DNA from 2 places in the Pseudoalteromonas sp. SG45-2 genome. Region 1 is predicted to be linked to the other one. Evidence: riboswitches for the same ligand, from Rfam matches in the RefSeq annotation. Region 1 holds a riboswitch; the other holds the start of a gene.

Region 1 (6,110 bases):
GTTACCTTAAATAATGGCTGGCATTTTCGGCTTGGCGAACACAGGTAAGTGTACCGTTTTGCAAGGTGTACTCAGCAGCTAGCTCATGGCATAAAAAATACGGCATACTTTCGGTAAAGCCGTAAGCACCGCATTGGCTAAACACTAGCCAGTCGTGCTCATTTAAATCGCTTGGTAAGTTATGTTCACCCAAGCAATCAAGCGCTGTACAAAGTGGGCCATATAAAGTGACCGCTTGAGTTTTAGCATTGGATTCACGCAGTAATGCAGCAGGAAAGTCCTGGCTGGTAACAGCAGGGCGTAATAAGTGATTTATACCGCCGCTTAAAATTACTTGTTCTTGATTGTAGTTTTGTTTGCGCTCTACTACTGGGTTTGCGTAATGACCGCATTCGCCAACGGCATAGCGACCAAGTTCCATCCATAGCTCTTCTACACCCGCATCATTTTTAATTTTAGCGAGCGCAGCAATCAAGTCATCCCAATCAAGTGTTGCTTCGTTTTGTGTATAAGGAACACCTAAACCGCCACCTAAATCTAAAATTTTAAGGCTAATATTTAAATCGCTGGCAAGTTGGCTAAGAGGTGCAATCATTTGTGACCACAAGTCGCTTAGTTTTTGCGTGCTAAGCATGTTGCCCCACTGAAAGATATGCAAGCCGTCAAATTTAAGCGCAGGGTAGTCAGCTACATTGAGTGCTTGCCATTCATTACAACCCAAACCAAACGGCGTAAGGCTGTCGCCGCCCAGTGGGTTTTTTTCACCTTCAGGCCAACGTAATTGTACACGCAGTAATACTTGTAACTGCGTGTTTTGTAGTTGCGCTTGTTGGTTTAACCAACGTACTTGATTGAGGCTTTCTGCTACGAATATACGCACGCCGCGCTCAATAAAGTGTTTTATTTGTTTAGGGCTTTTTGCAGGCCCTGTGTTGAGCACGCGCTGCGAGCTAATACCTTGTGCTAGTACTTGCTCAAGCTCACCTTTACTTGCTACGTCAAAATTAAAGCCAGCACTGTCTAAGCTTTGAATAATTTTAGACAGTGGGTTTGCTTTTACCGCGTACCACAGTTTTACATCGGTTTGCGCAACTAAACGCGCAAGATGCGTGTTTAGTTGATCTAGGTCGTAAACAAAAAAAGGTGTATCAAGTTGTTGTGTAATCGTATTTACAGCGGTTTTGATAGGCGTGCTCAAAAAGCTCATTATCGTAAAACCTCTTCAAGCAATAACGATGCATCGCTTTTCTCGTCGCGGTATTTAACTATTAACGCACACGACATGCTTAGGCCTTGCTCGCGCGCCCATTCGTTTGATGCAGGGCGAGAGCCCGGTATTACAATCGCGTACTCTGGGATTGGCTCGCCTTTATCTAGTTGGCGCTCGTTTACGCAGTCGTATACTGGAATAGTTGCTGATAAACGCACGCCAGGGGCAAGTACTGCGCCTTTTTTAATGACTACGCCTTCAACAATAATACAGCCTGCACCAATAAATGCGTCATCTTCAACCACTACTGGGCTTGCACCAATTGGCTCAAGTACACCACCAAGCTGAACTGCAGCACTTAAATGTACGTTTTTACCTACTTGTGCACAAGAACCCACCAATGCGTGGCTATCTACCATTGTGCCTTCGTCGATATATGCGCCAATGTTTACATACGCTGGTGGCATAATAATCGTGCCTTTAGCAACATAAGCACCACGGCGAACACTTGAGCCACCTGGTACCATACGGACGCCATCATCAGTACTAAATTCTTGCGGAGCTAGGTTATGTTTATCAACAAAGCCGCCTGCAAATTCAGTATTAGTGCCATTTTTAAAGGCTTCTAAAATGCCTTGCTTTACTTCTACGTTAGCTTGCCATTGGCCGCTTTCGTTTTGTGATGCAGCGCGTACTGCGCCCGATTCTAAATTATTTAATAGTTCTAACCAGCTCATTATAAAAACCTGTATTTAATGCCAAGATAAAATGGTGTTGTTTGCAGTTGTAATGCAATCGGTTTGAGTTAACTCAAGATGTGTTAAAGGTGGACGAAGTTGCGGGCTGCTTAAGCGGCCTTGCAAATGCATCAGTACCTTTACGGGAATAGGGTTTGCGACAGCAAATAGGCTATTAATAGCGCTTGACCACTGGGCAAATAAATTAGGGTGTTGACCACTTAAACTGCGCTTAACAAACTCGTGAGTTTGTTCAGGCCATGCGTTTGCAGCTACCGACACCAAACCTTTTGCGCCAGCTTGAGAAAAATAAGGCATTAGCGCATCGTCGCCACTAAAAATAGCTAAATTAGGCGCCGCTTGGCGGTAAGCTTCAAACTGAGCAATACTACCGCTCGCTTCTTTTAACGCCCATAAGTTTTTATTGTTTTGTAAGTTTTGAATTGTTGCCGCTGGGATGCTAACAGCGCTTCGACCGGGTACGTTATAAAGCATACATGGATGAGCGCTTGCATTTAGTAGGCTTTCAAACCAATGAGTTTGACCTACAGCGCCAGGCTTTGCATAAAGCGGTGAGCCAAGTAAAAAGCTATGAATTGGGAGTGTATTACAGTAGTTAACCCACTCAATTTGTTGCTTTAAGTTACTACCGCCCACAGCTACCATGAGTGGTACTGTTGGTTTTAGCTGGCATACGTGCTCAACAATGGCTTGTTGCTCTTTTAGCGTTAGTGCTAAACCTTCGCCCGTACTGCCAAGTAGCAAAATACCGTTATGTGCCGCTTCTTGATCGCTAACCAACTTAGTTAACGTGTTGTAGTCAACATCGCCGTGTTGATCAAATGGCGTTACGAGCGCGGTCCACAGTGAGTAGTCGTTTAAATTGAAGTTGTTGATCATCTCTCACGAACTTATAATTTGTACCAATTTTATTAAAAACGTGATCATTTTAGCGATAACTAATTTAATGCAATTGGTATTATTCGAAGAGTTAAAAAGCTTTATGGAAGGAGCCGCATTAACGTCGTTCGAACTAATAATTCGAAGAGCGAATGGGCTTAAAATAATAGGGCGCACGGCCTTAATATTTAAGACCAGAAGCTCTCCACCAAACTAACAAGCTGCTTTTTATAAGCAGCTATTGGTGACAGTCGCTAGGGTTCAACCTAGTCGCCCGAAATAAACACCTCGCAAAAGTGGTTACTTCTCGGCGTTAATTCCCCTCACGTATGCTTACTGGAGTTTGCGCTCCTAACATACGCTACCTGAATAACGCACCTCTTCTAGCCCTTTGCACCTGTTTGTAGGGTAAAACTTACAAACCTGTGCAATTTAAATAGGGTAATTACGGCGATTAAAGCATTTTAGCCGTCTAGGTGTCAAGCGACTAAATACAGATTAATTCATCGAAAAGAGGGGTGGTTACGTATTAGGTGCTTTTCTCGTACACTAGCAATATAAGTAGTGAGGTATTTAATTAGTATGGAAAAATTTAGCGATATTTATAAGCGAGCGGTAGAGCGAAAAGGCTCTGAAAAAATTCTTAAGTTATTACTTGCAAAACCGCTATCTAAAAAACAACTAAGCACGTTAAGTGACGACGATTGGCTTGAAGAATTTACTCGAAAAGTATTTCAAAGCGGCTTTTATTGGTCAGTCATAAATAATAAGTGGGCAGGCTTTAGAGAGGTTTTTTGGGATTTTAGCGTTGATAAGTTATTAATGATGCCACCAGATATGCTGGAACAAAAAGCAACGGATGAGCGCATTGTTCGTAACTATAAAAAAGTAAAAACAATTACCGAAAATGCTTACATGATCCACGAAATAGCAGGGGAACATGGCAGTTTTAGCCAGTTTATCGCTAATTGGCCGACAGACGATATTATTGGTTTGTGGGCATATTTAAAAAAGCATGGTTCGCGTTTAGGCGGAAATACAGGGCCTTATGCGCTGCGAGCACTTGGTAAAGATACATTTTTACTATCACGCGATGTAGAGAATTATTTGCGTGCCCATAAAATTATAGACGGCGGCTTACAAACTAAAAAGTCACTAAATGCAGCCCAAGCTTTTTTTAACGAAATGCAAGAGCAAAGTGGCTTAAGTATGCAAGAGTTAAGCTTAATTGTTGCTTATGGCGTAGGTGACAACCGTGTTGGTATAAGTCAGCAACAATAGGAATTACAATGAAATTAGTGCCAAGATACACAGATGTTGCAGAAAACTTCGCGATAGAAGATTTCCCTGCAAGTGTCGCCTCTCCTCAGTTATTGCTGTGGAACGAGAGTTTAGCAAAAGAGTTTAATATTAACGTTGCGGCTGATTTACGTGCCAGCACTTTTAGCGGTAACGAAAAACAGGCGATTCCTGCAGTAGCACTTGGTTACTCTGGGCACCAATTTGGACATTTTTCACCACGCTTAGGCGATGGACGAGCGCACTTACTGGGCGCTATTAGTGATGATGAAAACCAGTTATGGGATATTCAATTAAAAGGCTCTGGTGCTACTCCTTACTCAAGAGGTGGGGATGGACGTTGTGCTCTTGGTCCTGCTATTCGTGAATACGTAATGAGCGAAGCAATGCATACACTGGGAGTTAAAACCACACGCTGCTTAGCGGTTGTTGGTAGTGGTGAAACGGTTTATCGTAATCCGCCACAAGCAGGGGCTATCGTTACGCGTGTAGCAACGAGTCATATTCGTGTTGGCTCGTTTCAATATTTAGCGACGCAAGGCGATGTTGAAGGGCTTAAAAATTTAGCCGATTTAGCTATAGAGCGGCACTACCCAGAAATAACCGATACAGGTTCGCAGCGATACTTAGCATTTTTAGGCGCTGTGATTAAAAACCAAGTTAAGCTAGTTGTGAGCTGGATGCGTGTTGGCTTTATTCACGGAGTAATGAATACAGATAATACGCTAGTTAGCGGAGAGACTATTGATTACGGCCCGTGTGCCATGATGAATAGCTTTGATTTTGATACCGTATTTAGCTCTATAGACAAACAAGGCCGCTATGCATTCGGTAATCAACCTAATATAGCTAACTGGAACTGCGCACGCTTAGCTGAGAGTTTAATACCGCTTATTAGCGATGATGACGAGCAAGCAGTTTTATTAATGACGCCATTTATTAATAGTTTTGCTGAGCAGTTTAATGCTGAGTTTACGGCTATGTGGGCACAAAAACTGGGTTTAACTGAATCTAGCGATAGTAGTGGCGAGTTAATAGCAGAGCTGTTAACGCTATTAAAAGATAATCAGCTCGACTACACCAATACCTTTGATGCGCTTACTGAATCCTTAAAAGGAGAAAAAAGCGTACCTGAGTCGCTAATTGAATGGAGAGCTAAGTGGGTAAGTTTAACTGACGATAATAGTTATGAAGTAATGAGAGCTGCAAATCCTCGTGTAATACCGCGTAATCATGTGATCGAAGAAATAATTGCACAATATAACGCTACAGGGTCTAGTGAGTTGCTACATCGCTTTATAAAAATAGCCAGCAATCCATATTCTAACAGTGAAGAGTTATCAGAGTTTTGCTCTCCACCGACGAATGATAATGACTACCAGACTTTTTGTGGTACTTAATACTTAACTTTAAATATAACCACATGATTAAAAAGAGTCATTTTTTAATCAAACATGCGCATATACCTAGGGGAATGCTAATTCTGGTGGTATTATGCGCACAATTAAAACCAAGCAATATTTCTTTGCATTTATAAGTGCATTTAATTTAATTGCTCTTACATTCCTTGCTAAGTACTAATTTACAAAAAACTACTATATTTATTTTTCAATAAAGTTTTAATTTCGCCTATAGTAAGTGGATGTGTGTTGCGACAAGGCATAGAAAAAAGTAATAAACTTTATTTTTCGTTAAGTATTGATTAACAAAGGCTCAGTTAGTCTATATAAAACTGATTGAGCTAGTATCGATTAGCTACAATTTAAAATTGTTCAAATGGGAAGAAAACAATGAAATTAAAATCACTTACAATTGCAATCGCGTTGGCTGCAACTAGCGCATCTACATTCGCTGCTGATAAAGAAGAAGGTTTCTACATTGGCGCATTTGGCGACTACTATGACGCATCTTGGAAAAACATGCGTGACCAAGCCGGTCTTGACGTAAACGAATCAACTGGCTGG
Region 2 (6,110 bases), on a different contig from region 1:
GTAACAAATGCAGGCACGTCTTGCTGGTCAGGCAATTGGTATTCTTCGTGTTCAAATTCAACCAAGCTTGCCATGTAAGCCACAATATGGCGTTGCTGACCAAGCGAATATCGCTGCGCGTCGCTTACAAAATGTGGTTGCACAGCACTTAGCATATTGTCTACGCCATTTTTACGTACAAGCCCAAGTACTTTGGCTGCTTGGCGAGTAATTAAGTTATTACGACGTAGCTCCTCACGTAGTGGCATAAGCATATCGGCACTTTTACGTAAGCTTTCTCGGCCCATTAAATGCATTTCGAGTATACGGGTACGTAATTGCTCCAGCATACGTTTGTCGTTATACGCTTTACCTGAGCGCTCAATGTGCAGTACTTGCTTACTTATTTGCTCTTCAATAAGGGTAAAACATGCATGAAACTCACCACGAATATCAACCATTTCAAGCATTGGCTCTATGTATTCGTCAAAGGCTTCTATTACCGCTTTATAACGCTTTTGCAGCGATTGCACTGCATTATTTGATTTGGCTTGTTCAACAATGTTTAAAATAGCGTTTTCGTTGTGCGTATAGAGCTTCATTATTTTACGCACCCGATCATCCATAATGCGGCTGTAGCGGCGTAAGTCGTCAAAGTCTTCTATTTCGCCAGCGTTATCTAGGCGGTTACCTAAACGAGCAAGGTCCTCTACTAATACGCTAATTTCTTGCGCTAAACCTAAATGCTCTTCTTGCAGTAAAAACGTAGCAAAATCAGCAATAGCACGATTTATTTCAAGCTGAGAGGATTTAGCCAGCGGAATTAAAATATCTTGGTTTAACAAACGATTTGTTTCTTTATAAATGCGTTCGTTTGACCACGTAGGCTGCTTTTGCTTAATCGCGTTTTGTACGTCTTTTAGGCTAAAGTCAGCCATTTTAAAACGTTTAAATAATAGCTCTAATACACCCCAATGTTCGGTTATGGTGTTTAGCAGCTTTTTAGCTGGGATCATAAGGGGTTACAACATCCTAGTATTTTATTATTGAGTTCTTTTAGAAGACTCATTATTACGTATTTTTAATTAACCTTGTCTGTATATAGTATTCGTTTTTAAGACCATTTAATAATAGTTTTTGCATAGAGGCAGTGCTAAAATTCGCGCCGAAAATAGGCACATGAAATGGAATGTTATTTGTGTGTTCTTTAAAACTATATCAAAGGTTGTTTAACTACCATGGTTTCCTCGATTATTCTAACCCTGATAGCGATTGCATTTTTACTGATCGTTATAGAAGATATAATCCATGTAAATAAAGCTAAAACCACGCTGTTTTTTGGTACGCTTTGCTGGATTCTTCTTTTTATATACCCCCTACACGGGCAAAGCCCCGATACGATTCAGCATCTTTTAAACGAAAATATTTTAGAAATTGCCTCATTATGGCTATTTTTAATGGCTGCAATGACCTTTGTCGCGTATTTAAATTCAAAGGGGTTTATAGAAAATATTGTGCACCGTGTTATGCCAAAAAGTATTAGCGAAAAAAAGCTCATGTTTTTGGTGGGTGGTTTTGCGTTTTTGTTTTCGTCGATTTCAGATAACGTAACAGCGACGCTTATATCGCTTGCGGTTGTTATGTCGTTAAAGCTAGAACCTAAAAAGCTCGTTAAATACGCCACGCTTATTGTGTTTGGAGTGAACTCAGGTGGGGTATCGCTAATAACAGGTGACGTAACCACACTAATGATATTTTTAGATGGCAAAGTAACCATTGCTCATTTATTACTACTTATAGCGCCAGCACTTGCAAGCGTTATGCTGCTTGCTGCGTTACTGTCTATAGGTATGAAAGGGCGTGTTGAGTTTGCTAGTGCAGGTAAAACCCGCATTGAAAAAACCGACATAACCATTGCTGTTATATTTTTATCTACCGTAGTGAGCACACTTACGTTGAGTGTAATTTACAGCGTACCGCCTTTATTAACCTTTTTGTTTGGCTTATCAGTGATGTTTTTAGTGGCGCAATTTTTAATGCGCAAAAAAGACATAAACAAAGACATAATCGATTTTGTTCGCGATATAGAATACGACACATTATTGTTTTTTGTAGGTGTACTTTTACTTGTTGGCGCACTTAAAGAAATTGGTATGTTGAGTAAATTTACCGACCTATACACGGTAATGGCACCAGAATACGCAAACTACTTAATGGGCATATTATCAGCTGGGGTCGATAACGTACCGCTTACCGCTGCATTATTAAAAGCCAATATAGTAATGAGCCAACAACATTGGTTGTCGTTTACGTATGCAACGGGTGTGGGCGGTTCAATGCTTATTATTGGTTCGGCTGCGGGCATTATTGCCATGAGTAAAGTTAAAGCGCTTACCTTTATGAGCTACTTGCGTTTATCGCTGCATTTATTAATTTGTTACACGGTTGGATATGCGGGCTCGTATTACATGGGCAGTTTTATTTAACTCATAAATTATTAAATGCTTGACAGCTAGACGTCTAAACGATAACTTTCAAAGCCCCGCTACTTAGTGGGGTTTTGTTTTATTAGCCACTGGTTAATAAAGCATTCAGAAGAGGTGCGATACTTAGGTACTTAATGTTAGGCGACGAAAGCCGATGATCATTAAGGAGGGAAGTACTCGCCGAGGAAAATAATGGTACGTCGTCATTGTTTTTCGGTTTATGGGGCTGAATCCTCAAAACTGTCACCAATATAGGTGGAGAGCTTCTGGCAGTGGACTTATCTTCAAGCATTCCTTTGCCAAGTTCTTCTTGTTTTATTGCGGTTTGGATACCGCGAAAGGAGACTAAATGACTACCCAATCAGTGCCACAAACAGTATCAGGCGCAAAATCAGATTACATCGTTGCCAAATTTGGCGGAACCAGTGTTGCAAATTTTGAAGCGATGAGTCGCTGTAGCGAAATTATTGTTGCAGATAAAAGCGTACGTATTGTTGCCGTGAGCGCCAGTGCCGGCGTAACTAATCACTTAGTTGCACTGTGTAAATCAAGCATTACTCCTAGTGAGCGCCAAGAACACATAAACGGCGTGCTTGCTATTCAACAAACTATTTTAGATGAATTATCGCTAGATGCCGATTTAGCGGTTGGCTTTAACGAAACCCTAAAAGCATTTCAAACATTGGCTCAAGAGCCACTAACAACCGATCAGCAACACGACGAGCTACTTAGCTTTGGTGAGCGTTTATCGTCGTATTTGTTTGCTCAAGTGCTGCGTTTACAAGGTTTAAACGCCGATCGCTTTGATGTGCGCAAGGTACTTAAAACCGACAGCCAATTTGGTAAAGCAACGCCCAATGTTGCAGCCACAGCGCAAGCTGCTAAAGAGCATTTAATTCCGTTATTAGACGCTCAAGTAATTGTAACTCAGGGATTTATTGGTAGTGACGAATACGGTCACACCACAACGCTAGGACGTGGTGGTTCTGACTATAGCGCTGCATTACTAGCTGAAGCGATTAACGCTAAAAGTGTGCATATTTGGACCGACGTAGTGGGCATTTTTAGCACCGACCCGCGTTTGTGCGCAAAAGCGACGCCTATTGCACGCTTAAGTTTTGACGAAGCCGCTGAAATGGCAACCTTTGGTGCAAAAGTATTGCACCCAGCGACTATTTTACCAGCAAGCCGTAGCCACATTAACGTGTTTGTAGGTTCTAGCCGAGAGCCTGAGCGTGGCGGTACGTGGATTGAGCGCGAAAAATCGCAGCAACCAGGTATACGCGCAGTAACGCAACGTAAAAACCAAATATTGCTTACGCTTAAAAGCCCAGAAATGCTACTAGCAAGCGGCTTTTTAGCACGCGTATTTACACTATTAAGTGAATACAATATATCGGTAGATTTGGTAACTACATCAGAAATCAGTGTGGCTATAACGCTTGATAACGCGCAAAACGCCTCGCGCCCAGAGCTTGATCAAGAATGCCTAGATAAGCTTGCAGAGTTTTGCCATGTTTCGGTAGAAAACAACCTAACATTGGTGGCACTTATTGGCTCTGAGATTCAATTACGCCAACACGAAATGAACTTAATGAGTGTACTAAAAGACTTTAACATTCGATTAATTTGTCACGGTGCTAGTAAGCACAACCTGTGCTTTTTAGTAGAGCAAACTGAGTCAGATAACGTAGTACAGTCTATTCATAGCCGTTTATTAGAAAACGATTTTGCTGCGTAAATAACGGTTATTCAGGAAAATTAACTAGTAAGGTTGCTTAACAAAATTAATTAATAAAGTCATTTAATAAAAAGCATCGCCAGTCGGTGCTTTTTTTATGCACCACACTCACATCAAAACAAACATTACTGTCACTGCTATCAGCTACAGTAACGCGATTACTGCAAGCACTCAGCTTTGCACTATGTAATTCGTCAAACACATTGGGGCTAAGTAACTTTGCAATAGGGCGGCTGGTGGCTTTAGCAAGAGACTCTTTTAGTGTCCAAATTCTAAAAAACGTATCTGCTTGGGCTTGGGTATTAGTAGGCTTGGTGATAAGTGTAATTTCATCATTATGATAAAAATGCTTAGCGAGCTTTTCAAATGGGCGCTTTAGGCTTACTTTTTCAATATCAAAACCAAACTCACTTTTATCAAAATTTAGCGCGACCCCAACTAAACCATGTGAGTGTGAAATACAGGTATTAATAACATCACCACTTACATGTACTTGCAGCTTTGAGCTTGCCTCGTCAAATTCTGTACTCATTTTATTAAGGGCTACGTGCGCATGTTGCGGCTGCGCTACTTTAATAAGGTGTTTTAACAATAACCGCGTCGCTAAATACTCTTGCTTAGCTTGTGGGCTTTTACGGCGGTTTATAATGTTTAACTCAAACGGGCTTAAGCAATCGGGCAAATTAAAGTCTCTAAGCTCAAGTGTTTTAGCATTAAATAATAAAATACTGTTACTCGCTAAAGACAAATTTGCCAATTGAGTTGAAGTAATACTCAAGGCGTTTTTAAAATAGTGTTCAGTCATAAAAGCCCTAAAGCAAAAGAAGTCGCTGATATTGTGAGCGGTTAGTGCCACTAATAAAGGCTGGGTACAATTTTATTACTCAGCTGGCATGAAATATGGTTTAATTCACAATAATCAAAATAATAACAGATTTGTAGATGTATGGCACAAGTGCGTGATGGGTTTCAAAGCCGACTTGGTTTTGTTTTAGCCGCTGCTGGCGCAGCAGTGGGTTTGGGTAATATTTGGGGTTTTCCTACGCAAGCGGCCAACCATGGCGGCGGTGCTTTTTTACTGGTTTATTTTATTGTTATATTTTTACTTGCGCTTCCTGCGCTTTATACCGAACTTTATTTAGGTCACAAAGCACAAGCTAACCCGGTAAAAGCATTGGGCGATGCATGGCAAAACACTAGCCGTAAAGTAGGTGCAGCAGCCGGTTACATAGGCCTTGCGGGCGCAGTTGTTATGCTAAGTTTTTATTCAATAGTGGCAGGGTGGATGCTCTCGTACGCTATTGAACCCATAACAACCTTTTTAGGTTTCACAGGCGCAAGCGAATTTTTACATAGCGACTCAGTGCTGCGTAATTTTGTATTTACGCCGCTTATGCTTATTTTAACTGCCAGTATTATTTTAAAAGGGGTTAAATCGGGAATCGAAACTTGGTCGCGCCGTTTGATGCCACTTCTGCTTGTGCTGCTTGTTGGTTTAATTGCCTACATTGCAACACTCGATGGCGCAAGCGAAGGCTTTGCCGCGTATTTAATCCCTGATTTTAGCCAAATACTCGACCCTAATTTAATTATTGCCGCAATGGGGCAAGCGTTCTTTTCGCTCTCGTTAGGTGTGGGTTGTATGATGATTTACGGCTCGTATTTACAACCAGATGCTAATTTACCAAAGCTCACAGCAGGTGTTGCACTACTTGATACTGGCGTTGCTTTTTTAGCTGGGTTACTTATTATTCCTGCTATTTATGTGGCGCAGCACAACGGTGTTGAAGTATTTAGTGGCGGTAAACTGATTGGCGAAGGGCAACTTATTTTTGCTATTTTACCTGAGCTATTTAGCACCATGGGCGAAATTGGCTTATTAGTTGGTTTATTGTTTTTTGTAT

What was found. Region 1 has a riboswitch for lysine ahead of dapA (4-hydroxy-tetrahydrodipicolinate synthase). Riboswitches for the same ligand answer to the same signal wherever they lie in the genome.
Region 2: another riboswitch for lysine. It lies ahead of lysC (lysine-sensitive aspartokinase 3); the one in region 1 lies ahead of dapA (4-hydroxy-tetrahydrodipicolinate synthase).

What each region holds. Positions count from the first base shown of each region.
Region 1 covers NZ_JACJEO010000011.1:92,756-98,865, reverse strand. The annotation lists gene H5116_RS09955 (PLP-dependent decarboxylase) at 2-1,207, opposite strand; gene H5116_RS09950 (2,3,4,5-tetrahydropyridine-2,6-dicarboxylate N-succinyltransferase) at 1,207-1,947, opposite strand; gene dapA (4-hydroxy-tetrahydrodipicolinate synthase) at 1,963-2,847, opposite strand; lysine riboswitch at 3,038-3,238, opposite strand; gene H5116_RS09940 (DNA-3-methyladenine glycosylase I) at 3,430-4,128, shown strand; gene H5116_RS09935 (YdiU family protein) at 4,137-5,546, shown strand; gene H5116_RS09930 (OmpA family protein) at 5,937-6,110, shown strand, end outside.
Region 2 covers NZ_JACJEO010000007.1:79,200-85,309, reverse strand. The annotation lists gene H5116_RS06685 (hypothetical protein) at 1-995, opposite strand, end outside; gene nhaD (sodium:proton antiporter NhaD) at 1,218-2,465, shown strand; lysine riboswitch at 2,567-2,739, shown strand; gene lysC (lysine-sensitive aspartokinase 3) at 2,815-4,206, shown strand; gene H5116_RS06670 (4'-phosphopantetheinyl transferase superfamily protein) at 4,253-5,011, opposite strand; gene H5116_RS06665 (sodium-dependent transporter) at 5,153-6,110, shown strand, end outside.